DNA from 3 places in the Cupriavidus sp. BIC8F genome. Region 3 is predicted to be linked to each of the others. Evidence: predicted binding sites of a transcription regulator. Region 3 holds the regulator's gene; each other region holds the start of a gene.
What was found. The regulator sigma-54, encoded in region 3, starts transcription at its own class of promoters, with help from an activator protein. The targets are predictions, from matches to a motif close to TGGCANGNAANCTGCTTT.
Positions count from the first base shown of each region.

Region 1 (6,857 bases), on a different contig from region 3:
ACTTGCCCTTGATCACGCGCTGCGCCTGCTTCGATGCCGCGATGCGGTGGATGATCGCGTTGGCTTCGTCGGCGTTCTCGGCCCAGTGCACCTGCACGCCGGCAGCGGTGAGCTTTGCCTCCAGCTGCACCAGCAGGTCCGGCAGGTTGGCCAGCGCGTGCTGGCGCACCGCCTCGCCCAGGTCGCGCAGATGTTCCAGCTCATCCGCGTCAGGGAACTGCGCCAGGCGCTTGCCCTGCAGGAAGTCCATCGCGCCACGGAAGCTCTGGCGCAGCTTGGGATCGTCCAGCGCCTCGCGGGCGCGTGCCTTGAAGTCCTGCGGCGGAACAAAATTCAGTGTGTGCTGGCTCATCGCCCGGCCTCCGCGGTGTCGGTCTCGATGACGACCCACAGCCGGCGCGGACCATGCGCGCCGTAGGCCAGCGTCTGCTGGATGTCGGAGGTCTTGGACGGGCCGGAGATCAGCACCAGGTTGGTCGGCATGCCGTCGGACCAGCGCTCGGCGCGCGCGGCCAGGTGCAGGTCGGCATGCAGGGTCGAGGCGCGCACCAGCGCGACATGCAGCGGCGGCACCAGCGACACCGTGCGCGGCGAGCCAGCATCGGGCGCGACCACCAGCGTGCCGGTGGCGGCAATGCCGGAGCGCGCCACGGTGAAGCCGGCATCGACGGTGTCGAACAGCTCCGCCTTCCAGGCTTCGATCGGGCGGTCGTAGCCGATGGCTTCGATATGGGCTGGCAAGGCGGCCGCCAGCGCGGCACCGGCCTGGCTGGCGGGATCAAGCAGCAGGCGCTTCACGCCGGCATTGGCCAGCTCAGTGGCCAGCAATGCCGGCCAGGCCGCCTCGCTGGCGCACCAGACCTCGGCATGCAGGCCTTGCAGTGCCGCCTGCATCGCGCCGGTCAGTTCGCCCACGGCTGGCGTGCCGTGGCGGCGTGTCTCGAAATGGCCGTCGATGCGGCGGTCGAGTTCCGCGGTGTCTGGGGAAGACGCAGGCGCGGCAGCGCGCAGCCGGCCAAGCATGCGTTCGCGGGCGCCAGGCGTGCTCATGCGGCACCTCCGGTACGGCGCCACAGGAAGGTGGCCAGGTGCTCCACCTGCAGCGGGGCGCGGTCATGCGCCGCGGTATGGCCGATATTCAGCAGGCAGCCGCAGTCGGCCGAGACCAGCCGGTCGCAGCCGGTGGCGCAGGCCGAGGCCACCTTGTCGCGCACCATGGCGCCGGAGATATCGGGATGCTTGAGCGAGAAGGTGCCGCCGAAGCCGCAACACTCGGACTCGCGCTCATGCTCCACGCGGGTCACCCCCGGCAAGGCGTCGACCAGGGCCACGCCGTGCTGGCGCGTACCCATTTCTCGACGGGCGCCGCACGAGGTATGCAGCACGATGCGCTCCTGCGGCTGGCTCGCTGGCGCGGCATCGCCAAAGTCCACCTTCAGCACATGCAGCAGGAACTCGCCCAGCTCATAGATGCGCCCGGCCAGTTCCAGCGCCTTGGGGCCGGCCACCGGATCGTCGGCAAAGAGCTGCGGCCAGTGGTGGCGCATCATGCCCGCGCACGAGCCTGATGGCACGATCACCGGCCAGGGCTGGCTGAACAGGTCGAGTTGGGCGCGCGCCACCGAACGGGCCGCGTCGGGGTTGCCGCTGCTGTAGGCGGGCTGGCCGCAGCAACTCTGGCCGCGCGGGAAGTGCACGGTGAGCCCTTCGCGTTCAAGCAGCCGTACGGCGTCGAGGCCGGCCTGCGGCACGAACATGTCGACCAGGCAGGTGGCAAACAGGTAGGCCTGCGCGGGGGCAGGGCCGGTGGGGTACTGACGATCCTTCATGTCTCGCTCCGGACGTGCTGGGGTCGCACGTTTCGGCGCATAATTCCCGCTTCCGCGCGGCGGTACAAATTGGTTGGACCAATCTGCACGGCGACGCGCAAGCTCAGGAGCGAGGACACACGGTATGACGGCAGCGGCAGCAAGGCACGGGCGCACCCGCGGACGCGTGGAGTCGGTCATGCGCCGGATCGAGACCGCGCTGCTCGACGGCACCTGGCCGCCCGGCACGCGGCTGCCGGCCGAGCGGGTGCTGGCCGGGCAGTACGAGGTGGCGCGCAACACCGTGCGCGAGGCGATCCAGCGGCTGGCCGCGCGCGGCCTCCTGCAGAGCCGGCGCGGTGCCGGGGTCTACGCCACCGACCAGCTGCGCGCCGGCATTGCCTCGCCCTGGGGCCAGCTGGTGGCCGACCACCCCGCGCTGCGCGACGACATCCTGGAGTTCCGCCGCGTGCTGGAGGGCGCGACCGCGTATTTTGCGGCGCTGCGCGCGGATGCCGCTGACGTCAAGCGGATCCGCGCCCTGATGGCCGAGCTGGAACGCGCGCGCGCCGCCGACGACAAGCAGGCAGAGGCCGATGCCGACGCGCAGCTGCATGACGCCATCGCCCAGGCCTCGCACAACACCATGTTCCTGCACCTGCATACCAGCGTGATCGGCATGCTGCGCGAGCACATCACCATCAACGGCACCGGCCTGCGCGAACAGGACGACGGCGCCTCAGACCTGCTGTTGCTGCAGCACCGCACGCTGTGCGATGCGATTTGCGCGCGCCGCCCGGAAGAGGCGCGCACCGCCATGCAGACCCATATCGACTTCGTGCGCAGCCGGGTGGAGCAGGACGGCGCCTGAACCGGCATTGGTCCTACCACCGCTGCGGCGAGCCGGCTGCGGCACTCAGACCAGCCCGGCGCCGGCCAGCTCCCGCTTCAGGTAGGCATAGAAGATCGGCCCGGCGATCACGCCCGGGATGCCGAACAGCGTTTCCATCAGCAGCATCACCGTCAGCAGTTCCCACGCCGCGGCCTGGATGCGCGCACCGATGATGCGCGCGTTCAGGAAGTACTCCAGCTTGTGGATCACCACCAGGAACACCAGCGACGCCACCGCGATCGGCAGCGACACCGACAGCGAGGCCACCACGATGGCGGTGTTGGAAATCAGGTTGCCCAGCACCGGCAGCAGCCCGGCCACGAAGGTGATCACCAGCAGCGTCTTGGTCAGCGGCAGGTGCACGCCAAAGAGCGGCAGCACCAGCAGCAGGTAGATCGCCGTCAGCACGGTGTTGATGGTGGAGATCTGGATCTGCGCGAAGATGAACTGCGAGAACGCCTGCTGCAGCGTGCGTGCACGCGCCACCAGCGCCGCGGCCAGTGGCCGGCGGTTGGGCCGCGCCACCGCGCGGTACAGCGCCACCATCGCGCCGATCACCAGCCCGATCAGGATATGCACCAGCGTGCGCAGCACCTCGGCACCCAGCTTCTGCGCCATCGCGGCATGCTCGCGCAGCGTCTCGATCAGCGTGTTGGCCAGCTCGTCCACGCCCTTGGGCAGCGCATCGCTGAGCCACGGCGGCATCTGCTCGCGCGAGCGGTCGATGATGTCCGCCACATGGTTGAGCAGCCCGTCCAGGGTATTGCCCTCGCCACTGACAAAGCGCACCAGCAGCCAGCCCGCCAGCGTCAGCGCCAGCAGGATCAGCGCCGACAGGATGGCCACGGCCAGGGCGTCGTGGCGCTGGTGCAGGCGCTTCAGGCGCGGCGCCAGCACGTCCACCAGCGAATACAGCAGCAGCCCGGACAGCAATGCCGCCACCAGGTTGGCGTGGAGCACGGTCCAGAGCGCCAGGGCGGTCAGCAGGTAGGCGACGGTGCCGACGCTGTACCACGCGGCCGGCAGCAGGCGCGGGGTGGTGGTCGGGTCGGGGTCTTTCATCGGGGTCTCCGGCATGCAATTTGCTCAAATTTATTCTGAATTCTCGCTGATCCAGATGTTGTTCCTGAGTCAGGCCGTGTGCGCTGACGCGATGTTGGCATCACGGCACACGCAAAGGCTGTCTATATTAGGGGGAATCGTGCCCGGCAAGGCGCCTGGCGCCCCGCCGTCATCGTTTTCCCCAAAGCCCAGGAACGGAACGTATGGCCTACACCCACACCATCGGCACCCACCGCCACGCCTTTGCCGACCTGCGCACGCTGCTGGCCCGGGCCAGCCCGGCGCGCTCCGGCGACGCGCTGGCGGGCGTTGCCGCGGCCAGCGAGCAGGAGCGGATGGCCGCACGGCTGGCGCTGGCGGAGGTGCCGCTCAAGCAGTTCCTGACCGAGGCGCTGGTGCCGTATGAGGACGACGAGGTCACGCGCCTGATCCTGGACCGGCACGATGGCGCGGCCTTTGCCGCCATTGGCGCCAGCACCGTGGGCGACCTGCGCAACTGGCTGCTGCTGCATGAAACCGACAGCGCCACGCTGGCGCGGGTGGCGCCGGGCATCACCCCGGAGATGGCCGCCGCGGTCAGCAAGCTGATGCGCAACCAGGACCTGGTGGCGGTGGCGCGCAAGTGCCAGGTGGTCACGCGCTTTCGCAGCACGGTGGGGCTGCCGGGCCGGCTCTCGGTGCGGCTGCAGCCCAACCACCCGACCGACGATCCCAAGGGCATTGCCGCGTCGATCATCGACGGGCTGCTCTATGGCTGCGGCGATGCCACCATCGGCGTCAACCCGGCCTCGGACAACCTGGGCGCCATCGTCTCGCTGCTGCGCATGATCGATGAGCTGCGCCGCCGCTTCGACATTCCCACGCAATCCTGCGTGCTGACCCATGTCACCAACACGCTGCGCGCGATCGGGCAGGGCGCGCCGGTGGACCTGGTGTTCCAGTCGGTGGCCGGCAGCGAGCGCGCCAACGCGGCCTTCGGCATCAGCCTGTCGCTGCTGGCCGAGGCGCACGACGCCGCGCAGGCGCTGGCGCGCGGCACCGTTGGCGACAACCTGATGTACTTCGAGACCGGGCAGGGCAGCGCGCTGTCGGCCAATGCGCACCATGGCGTCGACCAGCAGACCATGGAGGCGCGCGCCTACGCGGTGGCGCGCGCGTTCTCGCCGCTGCTGGTCAATACGGTGGTGGGCTTTATCGGTCCCGAATACCTGTACGACGGCAAGCAGATCATCCGCGCCGGGCTGGAAGACCACTTCTGCGGCAAGCTGATGGGCGTGCCGATGGGCTGCGACGTCTGCTACACCAACCATGCCGAGGCCGACCAGGACGACATGGACACGCTGCTGACGCTGTTCGGCGTGGCCGGCATCAATTTCATCATGGGCGTGCCCGGCGCCGACGACATCATGCTGAACTACCAGAGCACCTCGTTCCACGATGCGCTGTACCTGCGCGAGGTGCTGGGGCTGCGCCCCGCGCCGGAGTTCGAGGCCTGGCTGCAGCGCATGGGCATTGCCGATGCCAGCGGCAGGCTGCTCGAGCCCGCCGAGCGCCAGCCGCTGCTGCAGATGGCCCACAGCCTGTAAGGTGCAGCCGATGACGGCCAGACGCCCGCCTCCCGCCGATCCTGCATACGCCGTTCCGCAAGCCGATGCCGACCCCTGGCAACGCCTGCGCCAGTTCACGCGCGCGCGCGTGGCGCTGGGCCGTACCGGCCACAGCCAGACCACCGATGCGGTGCTGGCCTTCGGGCTGGCCCATGCGCAGGCGCGCGATGCGGTGCACCTGCCGCTGGACGTGGGCGCGGTCACCGCGGCGCTGGATGCGGCGGGGGTACAGAACCTCGCCGTGCACAGCGCGGCGCCGGACCGCGCGCACTACCTGCGGCGCCCCGACCTGGGCCGGCGCCTGGACGATGCCAGCCGCGCGCGGCTGGCCGCGGCACGGCCGGGCGCGGCGCCCGATGTGGTGTTCGTGGTTGCCGACGGCCTGTCCGCGCTGGCCACGCTGACGCACGCGCTGCCGTTGCTCGATGCCACCCGCGCGCGCTTGCCGCCGACATGGCGCATCGGCCCGGTGGTGGTGGCCGAGCAGTCGCGCGTGGCGCTCGGCGACGAGATCGGCGAGCTGCTTGGCGCGCGCCAGGTGGTGATGCTGATCGGCGAACGGCCGGGGCTGAGCTCGCCCGACAGCCTTGGCATCTACCTGACCCATGCGCCGCGCACGGGCCGCACCGATGCCGAGCGCAACTGCATCTCCAACGTGCGCCCCGAAGGCCTGCCGTATGCGCAGGCCGCCGACCGGCTGGCCTTCCTGCTGCGCGGCGCGGCGGCATTGGGCCGCTCGGGCGTGGACCTGAAGGACGACAGCGTGCCGGCGTTGCCTGAAGGCTGAAGCGTCTGCATCACCCGCCCGCCAGCATGCAAAACGGCCACCGCGCGGGCTCGCAACCCGCGTGGTGGCCGTTCAGTGGCCAATAAAAAGCGCCGCTTACATCATGCGGCGCGAAAACTGCCCGTGCCCAGCGTCCGACATCAGCTGCGAGAACTGCTCGCCGCTCATGTGCACCAGTTCCTGGTGGTCGCCGCCTTCGAAATACACGTCGGGCTGCGCCATCAGGCTGTCGTCCACATAGGTCTGCATGCCGTAGGCCATTGCCACCGGCGGGATCGCGCCGAGGTCGCAATCCTTGAAGATCTCGCGGATCTCGTCCTCATGCGCCAGCACCAGGTTGCGCCCGGTCTGTTCGCAGATGGCGGCCATGTGCAGATGATGGCTTGAAGGAATCACGGCGGCGACATAGCCGCGGTCATCCTCCAGCAACAGCGTCTTGGCCAGCCGGTCCCCGGGAACATGCGCGGCCTCGGCAGTGGCCATGCTGCTGAGGGTGTAGGGGTGGCGGATGATGTCGTACTGGGTGTTCTTGCTGCTCAGGCAGCTTGCAAGCGTGCTAGCCAGGGCCATGGTAGCTCCTCAGGTGCGGATGCGCCGACGATTATCCTTGTGCTCCTACTATAGTCCGTGGCGCCGCTGCTGAAGGCGCGGCCACACTGCCTGCAGCTCGGTCTTCAGGAAGTTCAGCAGGTAGCGCGTGG
Region 1 covers NZ_CP136095.1:177,771-184,627, reverse strand. The annotation lists gene RS901_RS21050 (LutB/LldF family L-lactate oxidation iron-sulfur protein) at 1-352, opposite strand, end outside; gene RS901_RS21045 (LutC/YkgG family protein) at 349-1,050, opposite strand; gene RS901_RS21040 ((Fe-S)-binding protein) at 1,047-1,829, opposite strand; gene RS901_RS21035 (FadR/GntR family transcriptional regulator) at 2,008-2,679, shown strand; gene RS901_RS21030 (hypothetical protein) at 2,725-3,762, opposite strand; gene RS901_RS21025 (ethanolamine ammonia-lyase subunit EutB) at 3,966-5,348, shown strand; gene eutC (ethanolamine ammonia-lyase subunit EutC) at 5,359-6,156, shown strand; gene RS901_RS21015 (aminoacyl-tRNA deacylase) at 6,253-6,726, opposite strand; gene RS901_RS21010 (LysR family transcriptional regulator) at 6,775-6,857, opposite strand, start outside.
Region 1: a site for sigma-54 is predicted at 3,772-3,789, ahead of RS901_RS21025 (ethanolamine ammonia-lyase subunit EutB). Genes of this name have one in related genera too.

Region 2 (6,857 bases), on a different contig from region 3:
CCAACGCGGTTCATAGGGGGCTCCCCCGGAAATGCTCCGGGGGAATGTCTTTACCCAGCCCCCCGTCTCCCTGGCACATAATGTGCGTAAGATGCCAGCCGAAAGGCACACTCGAGCGGATCACCCGCCGGCACTGAGGGGAGACAATGAGCAGTTCAACCGACAAGTTCTCGGCCACCATGCGCGATGGCCTGGCCGATCTTGCCCGCCGCCTGCGCTTTGCCATGGAGGAGGGCGCGATCTGGCTGGACGAGCAGCGCATGATCCTGATCCATACCGCCGCCCTGGGCGCCCTGCGCAAGGAACTGGTGGACACCCTGGGCATGGAGCGCGCGCGCGGCCTGTTCACCCGCATGGGCTTCCATTCGGGCATGCGCGATGCGGAGGTCGCGCGCAAGCTGCGCGCCGGCCACAGCGACTTCGGCCAGCTGGAGATCGGGCCCTGCCTGCATACCATCGAGGGGGTGGTGCGGGTCACGCCGGTCAAGGTCGACATCGACATCGCCGCCGGCATCTATGATGGCGAATTCCTGTGGGAAGACTCCTTCGAGGGCGACGTCCACCGCCAGCTGTTCGGCATCGTCGACGAGCCAGCCTGCTGGATGCAGATCGGCTACGCCACTGGCTATACCTCGGCGTTGATGGGGCGCACCATCCTGTACCGCGAGGTGGAGTGCATCGCCTGCGGGCACCCGCACTGCCGCATCATCGGCAAGCCGGTGGAGGCCTGGGAAGACGGCGCACAGGCGCTGGCGCTGTACCAGCCCGATCCCGTGATCGAGACCATCATCGCCCTGCAGAGCGAGGTCGAGCACCTGCGCGCGCTGCAGGGCACCCCGGCCACGCCGGCCGACCTGGTCGGCACCTCGCCAGGCTTTCGCGCCGCCTGGAGCCTGCTGCAGCGCGCCGCGGCCAGCAACGTGACCGTGCTGCTGCTGGGCGAGACCGGCGTGGGCAAGGAGCGTTTCGCGCAGGCGCTGCACAGCGTGAGCGGGCGCGCCGACAAGCCCTTCATTGCCGTGAACTGCGCGGCGATTCCCGATGAGCTGATCGAGTCCGAGCTGTTCGGCGTGGAAAAGGGCGCCTTCACCGGCGCCAGCCAGTCGCGCCCCGGGCGCTTCGAGCGTGCGCACGGCGGCACCCTGTTCCTGGACGAGCTGGGCGAACTCTCAGCCTCGGCCCAGTCCAAGCTGCTGCGCGTGCTGCAGGAAGGCGAGGTCGAGCGCGTAGGCGGCACCGGCACGCGCAAGGTGGACGTGCGGCTGGTGGCCGCCACCAATGTCGACCTGGCCGAAGCCGTGAAGCGGGGCACTTTCCGCAAGGACCTGTACTACCGCCTAAATGTCTACCCGGTCACGATCCCGCCGCTGCGCGAGCGCCTGGACGACATCCGGCCGCTGGCCGAGCGCTTCGTGGCCCGCTACGGCGCGCGCCACGGCAAGCGCATCGTCGGCATCACCGACCGCGCGCTGGCCGAGCTGCGCCACTATGACTGGCCCGGCAATGTGCGCGAACTGGAGAATGTGATCGAGCGCGGCGTGATCCTGGCCAGCCAGGGCGGCCAGATCACCGCCGACCACCTGTTCCTGCCGGGCACCGTGGCACCGGTGGTGGATACCGCGCCGCGGCTGGGGGCGGGCGGCACCTTGCCAGACCTGCGCGAAGCCGCGGTCCATGCGCTCCTGGACCAGATGTCAGAGCAGCAGCTGGCGCTGGGCGACGTCGAGACCGTGCTGATGGAGGCGGCGATGCAGCGGGCCGACGGCAATATGAGTCAGGCGGCGCGGTTGCTGGGCATTACGCGGCCGCAGCTGGCGTATCGGTGGAAGATCCGCGGCACGCGCGGGGGTAACGGCCACGGCAACGGTAACTGAGGCCGTTGCCTCGCCTCAAGTGCTGAGGGTTTGCTCCCTCCCCCGCTTGCGGGAGAGGGGCAGGGGGTGAGGGCAGGCGGTGGCATACCGCAGGCCCTCACTTCGTGGACAAGCCGGCCCTCTCCCCAACCCTCTCCCGCAAGCGGGAGAGGGAGCGCGCCGATGGCCATCAACCATCGATCTCGTCTGCCACGCGCCTCGAATCCTCGCTTCGTCCCCACTTGATCATTTGATGCAGCCCCTCCGGGCCGCGCATCGGCCCGAAGTTGCCCGATGCTGCACCGCGTCAGCCATTTTTCCCTGTCAGATTAAGTCTTCTCTCCTATGTTGCCCACGCACGCTGCTGCGCCGCAGGGCAATCCCATCCGCATCGGCTCGCTCCCCGCTAACGCCCGCCCGGCGCGGCTTTTGATCATTTGATCAAGGCTTGCGGACAGCTTCATCAATTCATCGACAGGTTTCGGGCGGACCCTTCCGGGTTAACGCGCACGCTGGCCACCGCCAATTCCCCGCAACCCTTGTCCCACAACGCTTCGCGCTCGCTGGCACGGTCTTCGCAGTAAGGCCTGCGTCCAGCCAACGCAAAGGAGCGCGCCATGAACACGCCGTCGGTTCCCCTGTTCGAAGCCACGCCGCGCTATGTGCGGGTCGAGGGCCGCACCCCCGAAGGGTTTGTGCAGTTCGCCTTCAGCGTGGCCGACCCCGAGCTCAACGTCGAACTGATCATGCCGGAGCCGATGTTCGAAGCCTTCTGCTGCGTCAACCGCGTGCGCTTCCTGCCCCCGCTGGAAGCCGCGTCGCAGCCGCAAGCCGACGACTGAGGCCGCAGCCACCGCATCACAAAGAGAGAAGGGATACAGGAGACCAAGCGATGCAAGTCGATATCAAGACCCAGCAGATTCAGCCGCTGCGCCAGACCTACGGCCATGTCGCGCGCCGCTTCGGCGACAAGCCGGCGTCGCGCTACCAGGAGGCGACCTACGACGTGCAGTCGGAGGTGAACTTCCACTACCGCCCCACCTGGGATCCCGGCTTCGAGCTGTATGACAAGCGCCGCACGGCGATCGTGATGCAGGACTGGTACGCGCTGAAGGACCCGCGCCAGTTCTACTACGGCGCCTACGTTACCGCGCGCGGGCGCCAGCAGGATGCAACGGAGAAGAGCTTTGCCTTTGTCGAGAAGCGCGGGCTGCTGCAGGCGCTGCCAGCCGAATGGCAGGAACGTCTGGCCACCGGCCTGCTGCCGCTGCGCCATGTGGAGTGGGGCGCCAACATGAATAACTTCTACTGCGCCGACTATGGCTGGGGCACGGCCATCACGCAGGCCTGCACCTATTGCGCGATGGATCGCCTGGGTATCGCCCAATACCTGTCGCGCATCGGCATGCTGCTGGACGGCAATACTGGCGTGGCGCTGGAGCGGGCCAGGGTGGCCTGGCTGGAGAGCGCCGCGTGGCAGCCGCTGCGCCGCTTTGTCGAGCACACCTTTGTCACCGAGGACTGGTTCGAGACCTTCGTCGCCCAGAACCTGGTGCTCGACGGGCTGCTCTACCCGCTGGTCTACCAGCATGCCGACGCGGTGATCGCGCGCGCCTGCGGCACCGGGCTGGCGGTGCTGACCGAATTCATGAACGACTGGCGCGACGAACACGCACGCTGGGTCGATGCCGTGATCCAGGGCGCCGCGGCCGAGTCCGACGCCAACCGCGTGCTGCTGTCTGGCTGGGCGCGCGCCGCCTGCGCGGAGGTGGCGCAGGCGCTGGTGCCGGTGGCCGATGCGCTCACCGGCGAGGACGGCGCGCAGATGGTGGCGCTGTGCCGCGAGCAGTTCGAAGTCCGCCTGGGCAAGCTCGGCCTGGCTGCCTGATCCGCCCACAACGAACCCCACGGAGACACGCCATGTCAGCCACCGCTGCCAACGTCTACATCGCGCTGCAGAACAACGACGACACCCGACCCATCATCGACGCCATCACCGAGGCCAACCCGCATGCGGTGGTGTCGCAGTTTCCCGCCATGGTCAAGATCGACGCCCCCGGCCACCTGACCATCGTGCGCGAACTGGTGGCCGGCAAGCTCGGCCGCGGCTGGGACCTGCAGGAGATCCACCTGAACCTGATCTCGCTGTGCGGAAACATCGACGAAGACGAAGACGCCTTCACGCTGCGCTGGAACGCCTGACACCGCGGCGGCATAGAGAACATCACGGAGACATCATGGACGCACGCAAGAAGCTCAACCTGCGCGAGAAGTACGCCTCGATGACGCGGGACCTGGCCTGGGAAACGACCTACGAGCCGATGGACAAGGTCTTCCCGTTCGACAAGTACGAGGGCATCCGCATCCACGACTGGGACAAATGGGAAGACCCGTTCCGCATGACCATGGATGCCTACTGGAAATACCAGTCGGAGAAGGAGCGCAAGCTGTACGCGATCATCGACTCGTTCGTGCAGAACAACGGCCACCTGAACGTATCCGATCCGCGCTACCTGAACGCGCTGCGGCTGTTCCTGACCGGCGTGACGCCGCTGGAATACGCCGCCCACCGCGGCTACGCGCACCTGGGCCGGCATTTCCGCGGCGCCGGCGCGCGCGTGGCGGCGCAGATGCAGTCGGTCGACGAACTGCGCCACGCCCAGACCCAGCTGCACACGCTGTCGGTCTACAACAAGTATTTCCACGGCTTTGGCGAATGGCGCCATATGCACGACCGGGTCTGGTACCTGTCGGTGCCCAAGTCCTACTTCGAGGACGCGATGAGCGCGGGGCCGTTCGAGTTCATCACCGCGATCTCGTTCTCGTTCGAGTATGTGCTGACCAACCTGCTGTTCATGCCGTTCATGTCGGGCGCCGCCTACAACGGCGACATGGCCACGGTGACCTTCGGCTTCTCCGCACAGTCCGACGAGTCGCGCCACATGACGCTGGGCCTGGAAGTGGTCAAGTTCCTGTGCGAGCAGGACCCCGGCAATATCCCGATCCTGCAGAAGTGGCTGGACAAGTGGTTCTGGCGCGGCTTCCGCCTGCTCACGCTGGTCGGCATGATGATGGACTACATGCTGCCCAAGCGCGTGATGTCGTGGGCCGAGGCCTGGGAGATGTACTTCGAGCAGGCGGGCGGGGCGCTGTTCAAGGACCTGGAGCGCTACGGCCTGCGCATGCCCAAGTACCACGAAGTGGCCACCAAGACCAAGGACCGCATCACGCACGAGGCCTGGGCCACCTTCTACAACTACGCGGGGGCGGCCGGCTTCCATACCTGGGTGCCCAAGGCCGACGAGATGGCTTGGCTGGCCGAGAAGTACCCGCAGACCTTTGAGCGCTACTACAAGCCGCGCCTGGACCACTGGCAGGAGCGCCAGCAGGCCGGCGACCGCTTCTACAACGCCACGCTGCCGATGCTGTGCCAGACCTGCCAGATCCCGATGGTGTTCTCGGAGCCGGACGACCCGACCCAGACCTGCTACCGCGAAAGCAGCTATCACGGCATGAAGTTCCATTTCTGCTCGGACGGCTGCAAAGACATCTTCGACGACGAGCCCGCCAAGTACGCGCAGGCCTGGCTGCCGGTGCACCAGATCTACCAGGGCAACTGCGGCGGCGCCACGCTGGAGGACGTGCTCAAGTGGTACCGGCTGAACCCGGGCGCTGACAACCTGGACTTCGAGGGCTCGCAGGACCAGCGTAACTGGAACGAGTGGAAGGGCATCGGGCCTGCCGCCGACGCCGCTTAAGGCGGCCCCATCAAAAGACAAGGAGACAACCATGCCCGTCGTATCCATCGGCGACTACGCCTTCGAGGCGGCCGACCGCGAGGCCGTGTTCCACGGCAACCGCCTGCTCTATATCGGCTGGGACGGCCACCTGCTGTTCTGCGCCCCGCATTGCTTCCCGTTCCCGCCGTCGATGCCGCTGCGCGACGTGGTGGACAAGGTGCTGCCCGGCGTCTACGGCTACCACCCCGACTTTGCCCGCATCGATTGGGGCCAGGTGCAGTGGCTGCGCGGCGGCCAGCCCTGGCAGCCGGAACTGGACCGCTCGCTGGAAGAGAACGGCCTGGGCCACAAGGACGTGATCCGCTTCCGCACGCCGGGGCTGGACGGCATCGGCGGCAGCCGCAGCTGAGGCGCATGGTCGAACGCACCACCGGAAGGAGACCAAGATGTATTCGCTGACCATTGAACCGATCGGGCAGACCATCCCCATCGCTCCCGGGCAGACCGTGCTGGACGCCTGCCTGCGCAACGGCGTGTGGCTGCCTCATGCCTGTTGCCACGGCCTATGCGCCACCTGCAAGGTGCAGGTGGTGGACGGCGAGGTCGAGCAGGGCGAGGCCTCCAGCTTCGCGCTGATGGATTTCGAGCGCGACAACGGCCAGTGCCTGGCCTGCTGCGCGACCGCGCAGTCGGACCTGGTGATCGAGGCCGACATCGAGGAAGACGCCGATGCGCTGGGCCTGCCGCTGGCCGACTATCGCGCCGAAGTTGTCGAGACGCGCGCCCTGACGCCCACCATCCTGGGCATCTGGCTGCGTGTGAAGGATGGCGGACGCACGGCATTCCAGGCCGGTCAGTACGTCAACCTGACCGTGCCGGGCTGCGCCCAGCCGCGCGCGTTCTCGCTGGCCAACGCGCCGGGCGACGACCTGGTCGAGCTGCACGTGCGGCGCGTGCCGGACGGGCAGGCCACCGGCTACCTGCACGACCAGCTGGCGGTCGGCGACGAACTGTCGTTCTCCGCGCCCTATGGCCGCTTCTTCGTGCGCAAGTCGGCGCAGGTGCCGATGCTGTTCCTGGCGGGCGGCTCCGGCCTGTCCAGCCCGCGCGCGATGATCCTGGACCTGCTGGCCGCCGGCGAAACCCTGCCGATCACGCTGGTGCAGGGCGCGCGCAACCGCGGCGAGCTGTACTACGACGCCGAGTTCCAGGCGCTGGCGCAGGCCCACCCCAACTTCCGCTACGTGCCCGCGCTGTCGGACGA
Region 2 covers NZ_CP136095.1:2,717,819-2,724,675, reverse strand. The annotation lists gene poxR (phenol degradation transcriptional regulator PoxR) at 147-1,874, shown strand; gene RS901_RS32670 (phenol hydroxylase subunit) at 2,471-2,695, shown strand; gene RS901_RS32665 (aromatic/alkene monooxygenase hydroxylase subunit beta) at 2,746-3,741, shown strand; gene RS901_RS32660 (MmoB/DmpM family protein) at 3,774-4,055, shown strand; gene RS901_RS32655 (aromatic/alkene/methane monooxygenase hydroxylase/oxygenase subunit alpha) at 4,091-5,611, shown strand; gene RS901_RS32650 (phenol hydroxylase subunit P4) at 5,643-6,002, shown strand; gene RS901_RS32645 (phenol 2-monooxygenase domain-containing protein) at 6,040-6,857, shown strand, end outside.
Region 2: a site for sigma-54 is predicted at 2,418-2,435, ahead of RS901_RS32670 (phenol hydroxylase subunit). Genes of this name have one in related genera too.

Region 3 (6,857 bases):
AGCCGCCCAGGCCGAACACCAGCCGCTTCATCGAGCGCAGCTTGGTCAGGTTGAACTCCAGCCCGATCGAGAACATCAGGAAGACCACGCCGAATTCGGCCAGGTACTTGGTCTGCGCGGTGTCGCTGGCCAGCCCCAGCGCATGCGGGCCGATCAGGATGCCGACGGCCAGGTAGCCCAGCATCGGCGGCAGCTGCAGCATGCGGAATGCGACCACGCCGAAGACGGCAGCGGCCAGCAGCACCAGGGTCAGTTCCAGCGGAGAATGCATCAGGCGGTCTGGGTGACCGGCCAGGCGCGCGTCCGACCCGGCACGGGCACCCTGCCGGCAAAATACGGCGAGCACGGCAAGCACGACGTGCGCCATGGGTCGGGCCAGGCGCCATCGCATTCGTTGGTATACTTCGTCGCCATGATAGCCAATTTCGATGCGGATCGAGCACTCAGGCTCGCCCGCGACACTCTCCAGACCGAAGCCGATGCGGTTTCCGCACTTTCCGGACGCCTGAACGGCGACTTTGCCCGTGCCGTGCTGCTGATCCTGCAATGCACCGGGCGCGTGGTCGTCTCGGGCATCGGCAAGTCCGGCCATATCGGACGCAAGGTCGCGGCCACGCTGGCCTCTACCGGCACGCCGGCGTTCTTTGTGCACCCGGCCGAAGCCAGCCACGGCGACCTGGGCATGGTCACGCGCGACGACGTGCTGATCGCCTTCTCCAATTCTGGCGAGACCGGCGAGCTGCTGTCGATCATCCCGATCGTCAAGCGCATCGGCGCGCGGCTGATCTCGGTCACCGGCAACCCCGACTCCAACCTGGCCAAGCTGGCCGACGTCCACCTGGACGCGGCGGTCGAGAAAGAAGCCTGCCCGCTGAACCTGGCGCCAACGGCCAGCACCACCGCGGCGCTGGCGCTGGGCGATGCGCTGGCGGTGGCGGTGCTGGATGCGCGCGGCTTTGGCGAGGAAGACTTCGCCCGCTCGCACCCCGGCGGCGCGCTCGGACGCAAGCTGCTGACCCATGTGCGCGACGTGATGCGCACCGGCAACGCCGTGCCCGAGGTGCGTGAAAACACGCCGCTGGCCCAGGCGCTGATGGAAATCACCCGCAAGGGCATGGCCATGACCGCCGTGGTGGACCCGGACGGACACGCCATTGGCGTCTTCACCGACGGCGACCTGCGCCGCCTGCTGGAAACCCCGCGCGACTGGAAGACCGTGCCCATCGGCGAGGTCATGCACCGCAACCCGCACGTGGTCAACGAGAACCAGCTCGCCGTCGAAGCGGTGCAGGTGATGGAAGCCAACCGCATCAACCAGCTGCTGGTGGTGGATGACGACGGCCGCCTGACCGGCGCGCTGCATATCCACGACCTGACCCGCGCCAAGGTCATCTGAGCGGGCGCGGGCCCGGCACAACCGGCACAACGCCAAGGACACCATGCAGGCACTCCTCGCCTCCCTCAGCGGCATCGTCATGCGGCTGCTGCCGCTGCTGCTGATGGCCTTCGTGGCGGGCAGCACGTTCTGGCTGGTCCAGATCAACTCCCCCAAGGAAGACCTGGCCGCGCAAAACACCAAGAAGCATGAGCCTGATTACTTCATGGACCGCTTCTCGGCCACCGAGCTGGCGCCGGACGGCAGCACCAAGATCCGCTTCACCGGCGATCGCATGGTCCATTTCGAGGACGACCAGACCTACGAGGTGACCCGGCCCGCCATGCGCGCGTACGAGCCGGACCGCCCGCCGGTCACCGCCCGCGCCGATATGGGCCGCATGAACGCCGAGGGCTCGGTGATCGACCTGTACGGCAACGGCTTCGTCATGCGCCAGCAGGGCGCGGACGTGTCCAAGGACCCGCAGCTGACCGCCGCATCCAGTTATTTCCAGCTGCGGGTCAATGACGACATCGTCAAGACCGACAAGCCGGTCAAGCTGACGCGCGGCCCGTCGGTGATGACCGCCAACGGCCTGATCTTCAACAACGTCACGCGCGAAGTACAATTGCTCGGCAATGTACGCGGCACCATCATCACCGGGCCGACCCCGGGCCGCGCGCCGGGGTCCTGAGCCCCGGCCCGGGGGCCGCGCACGCAGTGCCGGCATGCGCAGCCGGTCCGCACCAACCCGCACCAACGTACCCAGACGCCCTCAAGCAACCCCTGCCAACATGACTGCTTCCCTGACGACATCGTCCCGTCGACGCACCGCCCCGGCCCTGCTCGCCCTGGCCATGGCCATCGGCCTGCTGGCCCAGCCCGCCCTGGCCGAGCGCGCGGACCGCGACAAGCCGATGGTGCTGGAGGCGGACAACGCCAGCTACGACGACGTCAAGCAGATCTATACGCTGACCGGCAACGTGGTGCTGACCAAGGGCACCATGATCCTGAAGTCCGACGCCGCCGAACTGCGCACCGACCCCGAGGGCTACCAGTTCGCGGTGGCCACCGCCAAGCCGGGCAAGCAGGCCTACATCCGGCAGAAGCGTGAAGGCGTCGACGAATACATCGACGGCTGGGGCGACCGCATCGAGTACGACGGCAAGCAGGAGTACTCCAAGCTGATCGGCAATGCCCGCATGGCGCGCCTGCAGGGCGCCAAGCAGGTCGACGAAATCCGCGGCGCGGTGCTGACCTACGACAGCCGCAAGGAGTTCTACACGGCCGCCGGCGGCGGCAGTGGCGACGCCGCGGCCGCCAATTCGTCCGGCCGCGTGCGCGCGGTGCTGTCGCCGCGCCAGGACCAGAAGGCCGGTGCCACGGGCAACGGCGGCTCGCCGCTGGACCTGAAGCCGGCGCCTGCGCCTGCCAACAAACCCTGACGCCTGGCGCCGGCTTGCCTGCCCGCGCCAGAGACGCCTGAACGCCAGACTGTGCCAATGACCGATACCGCAACCATCGCCGACAAGCCTTCCGTCGAAGCCTCCTCCATCCTTCCCGGGGGCAGCACGCTGGTCGTGCGCCACCTGAAGAAGCGCTATGGCTCGCGCACGGTGGTCAAGGACGTCTCGCTCGACGTGAAGAGCGGCGAGGTGGTCGGCCTGCTCGGGCCCAACGGCGCGGGCAAGACCACGTCCTTCTACATGATCGTGGGCCTGGTGGCGCTGGACGAAGGCGATATCGTGCTCGACGGCGACCACATCAGCGGCCTGCCGATCCACGAGCGCGCGCGCATGGGGCTGTCGTACCTGCCGCAGGAAGCCTCGGTGTTCCGCAAGCTCAACGTCGAAGAGAACATCCGCGCGGTGCTGGAGCTTCAGGTGAACAACGGCAAGCCGCTGCCCAAGGCCGAGATCGAGCGCCGTTTGGATTCGCTGCTCGACGACCTGCAGATCGCGCACCTGCGCAACAACCCGGCGCTGTCGCTGTCGGGCGGCGAGCGCCGCCGCGTGGAAATCGCGCGCGCGCTGGCGTCGTCGCCGCGCTTCATCCTGCTGGACGAACCCTTCGCCGGTGTGGACCCGATCGCCGTGGGCGAGATCCAGCGCATCGTCAGCTTCCTCAAGGCACGCAATATCGGCGTGCTGATCACCGACCACAACGTGCGCGAGACGCTCGGCATCTGCGACCATGCCTACATCATCAGCGAAGGCACGGTGCTGGCCGCGGGCCAGCCCGAGGAAATCATCGCCAATGACGCAGTGCGGCGCGTCTACCTGGGCGAGAACTTCCGCATGTGATTTAGCGGCCTGCCCGCGAGCGGCAGGCCTCTTCGCGGGCGCGCGTGGGCCCTCCCACAGCCAGCGGCGATCGGACCGCAAAAGCGATAGCAATTTCCGTTCCAACAACGGAAAGATGCGCATAGAATAGGTCGCATGAAACCGTCGCTACAGCTCCGTCTTTCCCAGCATCTGGCCCTGACCCCGCAACTGCAGCAGTCGATCCGGCTGCTGCAGCTCTCCACGCTGGAACTGCAGCAAGAGGTCGAACAGGCGCTGACGGAAAACCCGCTGCTCGAGCGCGAGAACGACTGGATCGAAAGCCCGCTGCGCGTGGCGGCGGACGGCTCGGTCAACCTGCAGAGCGCACCGGCGCCCGCCCCGGCAGAGCCCCAGGGCAATGGCGAGGCCCGCGCCGACGGCGCGGGTGACGACGACAGCTATGGCGACAGCGGCAACGGCGACGACTATGGCAGCGGCGACTGGAGCCTGGACGACTTTGCCCGCCGCCCCCAGGGCGACGAGGACGAAAAAACGCCGATGCAGCTGCGCGAAGCCGAGCCCACGCTGCGCGAGTACCTGATGGAGCAGCTCACGCCGCTGAAGATCTCGGCGCGCGACAAGGGCCTGGCCATCTTCCTGATCGAATCGCTCGACGACGATGGCTACCTGAGCGCGTCGCTTGAGGAGATCTGCACGGAGTTGCCGGAAGAACTCGAATTCGAGATCGACGAAGTCCACGCCATCCTCACGCTGCTGCAGAGCTTCGACCCGCCCGGCGTGGGTGCGCGCAACGCCGCCGAGTGCCTGGCCCTGCAGTTGCGGCGCCTGACGCACCCGCAGCGCGAATTGGCGCTGGACATCGTCACCAACCACCTGGAGTTGCTCGCAGTACGCGACTACACACGGCTGAAGAAGGCGCTGCAGGTCGATGAAGGGGCACTGAAGTCCGCTCACGAACTGATCCGCTCGCTGGCGCCCTACCCCGGCCATGCGTACAGCCGCCCGGAGGCCGACTTTGTGGTGCCGGACGTGTTCGTGCGCAAGAGCGGCGGCGGCTGGATCGCGCAGCTCAATCCGGATGTGATGCCGAGGCTGCGCATCAACGATATGTATGCGCAAATCCTGCGTGGCGCGAAGGGTGAGTCCGGCACGGCCGGGCTGCAGCAGAAGCTGCAGGAGGCGCGCTGGCTGATCAAGAACATCCAGCAAAGGTTCGACACAATCCTGCGTGTCTCGCAGGCCATTGTCGAGCGTCAAAAGAACTTTTTCAGTCACGGCGAAATCGCCATGCGCCCCTTGGTTTTGCGGGAGATTGCCGATACACTGGGTTTACACGAGTCAACCATCTCCCGGGTGACGACCAATAAATACATGGCAACGCCGATGGGTACTTTCGAACTGAAGTACTTCTTCGGCAGCCACGTGTCCACCGAAACCGGTGGCGCGGCTTCATCAACGGCCATCCGCGCCTTGATCAAGCAACTGATAGGAGCCGAAGACCCGAGGAATCCCCTTTCCGACAGTCGCATTGCCGAACTGCTGGGTGAGCAAGGCTTTGTTGTTGCGCGCCGCACTGTTGCCAAGTATCGCGAAGCCCTGAAGATCCCCGCAGTCAATCTCCGCAAGTCTTTGTAGCCGAGCCCACCGCCTGCCTGGTGAGGCTCTTTCAGAAGGAGAAGCGCTATGAACTTCAAGATCAGTGGACACCACCTGGACATCACGCCCCCTCTGCGTGAGTACGTGGAAACGAAGCTGGAGCGAATCGTCAGGCATTTCGATCAGGTCATTGGCGTTAGCGTGCTGCTCTCTGTCGACAACCACAAGGAAAAGGACCGGCGTCAGTACGCGGAAATCAATCTACATCTCAAGGGCAAGGACATCTTTGTCGAGGCGCATCACGAAGACCTATATGCAGCGATCGACGCACTCGTCGACAAGCTGGACCGTCAGGTGATCCGCTACAAGGATCGCGTGCAAGGCCACGACCGCGAAGCGGTCAAGTACCAGATGGCCGCAGCGCAAATGCAGCAATGACCGTGCCCGGCAGCCCCGCAGCGGGCTGCTGAATCAGGATTGAACAGGCAAGCCGCGCAACGAAGCGCGGCTTTTTTGCGCCCTTGCGTTCCGGGCTGGCGCCGGGATGCCGCGCCAGCACTGGCGGTGCGGCCCGGCTGTGGCGCCGGAGCCAACGCTTTTCACCCGAATGGGCAAGAGTGTTCGCAAGCGCTGCGCCAAGGTGTATGCTGCGCCATACAAAGAGAGGGAATCCAGGCCGCGCCCCGCATCGGTGCGCCGGCTCCCGGCCCGGAGGCATGATTGCATCACCATGTATCGTTCTGCACCGGCTTGCCCCGCTGCGCTGCACAATACGGGGGTAGTCGCTGCTCTATAATGGGCCGGACGCCTCCGGCCAGGCCAACGGCAGCCCGGAGCCAGCCCACTGCCCGGCGGAACGATCTGCCCGCTAACTGAAATCCTGCGCATCGCCCATGAATCGTTTGGCCAAATTGCTGCCACCCGGCAACATCACCCTCGACGTCAGCGTCACCAGCAAGAAGCGTGTGTTCGAGCAGGCCGGGCTCCTCTTCGAGAACAACCATGGTGTGGCGCGCGCCATCGTGACGGACAACCTGTTCGCGCGCGAGTCGCTGGGATCCACCGGCCTGGGCGCCGGCGTAGCGATCCCGCACGGCCGCATCAAAGGCCTGAAGCAGCCGCTGGCCGCCTTCATGCGCCTGGCCGAGCCGATTCCGTTCGAATCGCCGGATGGCAAGCCGGTATCGCTGCTGATCTTCCTGCTGGTGCCCGAACAGGCTACGCAGCAGCACCTGGAAATCCTGTCAGAAATCGCGCAACTGCTTTCCGACCGCGACATGCGCGAAGGACTGGCCACGCTGCCCACGCCCGATGCCGTCCATCAGCTGCTGATTGCATGGCATCCCTGATCCCCTGATCCCCCAAGCGGGCCGGCACCAGACCGGGCAGGCGCCAGGCGCTTCGCAAACCGCCCCACCAGTCATACCGCATGGAACTCACCGGCGTCACTTCCCAGTCCATCTTCGACGACAACGCAGCCGACATCAAACTCTCGTGGGTGGCCGGCCTGGAAGGCGCGGACCGCGCCTTCGACGTGGAGTTCGCCCGCGAAGCCACCTCCGCCGCCGACCTGGTGGGCCACCTGAACCTGATCCACCCCA
Region 3 covers NZ_CP136094.1:1,746,774-1,753,630, reverse strand. The annotation lists gene RS901_RS08260 (monovalent cation:proton antiporter-2 (CPA2) family protein) at 1-271, opposite strand, end outside; gene RS901_RS08255 (KpsF/GutQ family sugar-phosphate isomerase) at 413-1,396, shown strand; gene lptC (LPS export ABC transporter periplasmic protein LptC) at 1,440-2,069, shown strand; gene lptA (lipopolysaccharide transport periplasmic protein LptA) at 2,170-2,820, shown strand; gene lptB (LPS export ABC transporter ATP-binding protein) at 2,878-3,678, shown strand; gene RS901_RS08235 (RNA polymerase factor sigma-54) at 3,814-5,295, shown strand; gene hpf (ribosome hibernation-promoting factor, HPF/YfiA family) at 5,344-5,694, shown strand; gene ptsN (PTS IIA-like nitrogen regulatory protein PtsN) at 6,150-6,605, shown strand; gene hprK (HPr(Ser) kinase/phosphatase) at 6,686-6,857, shown strand, end outside.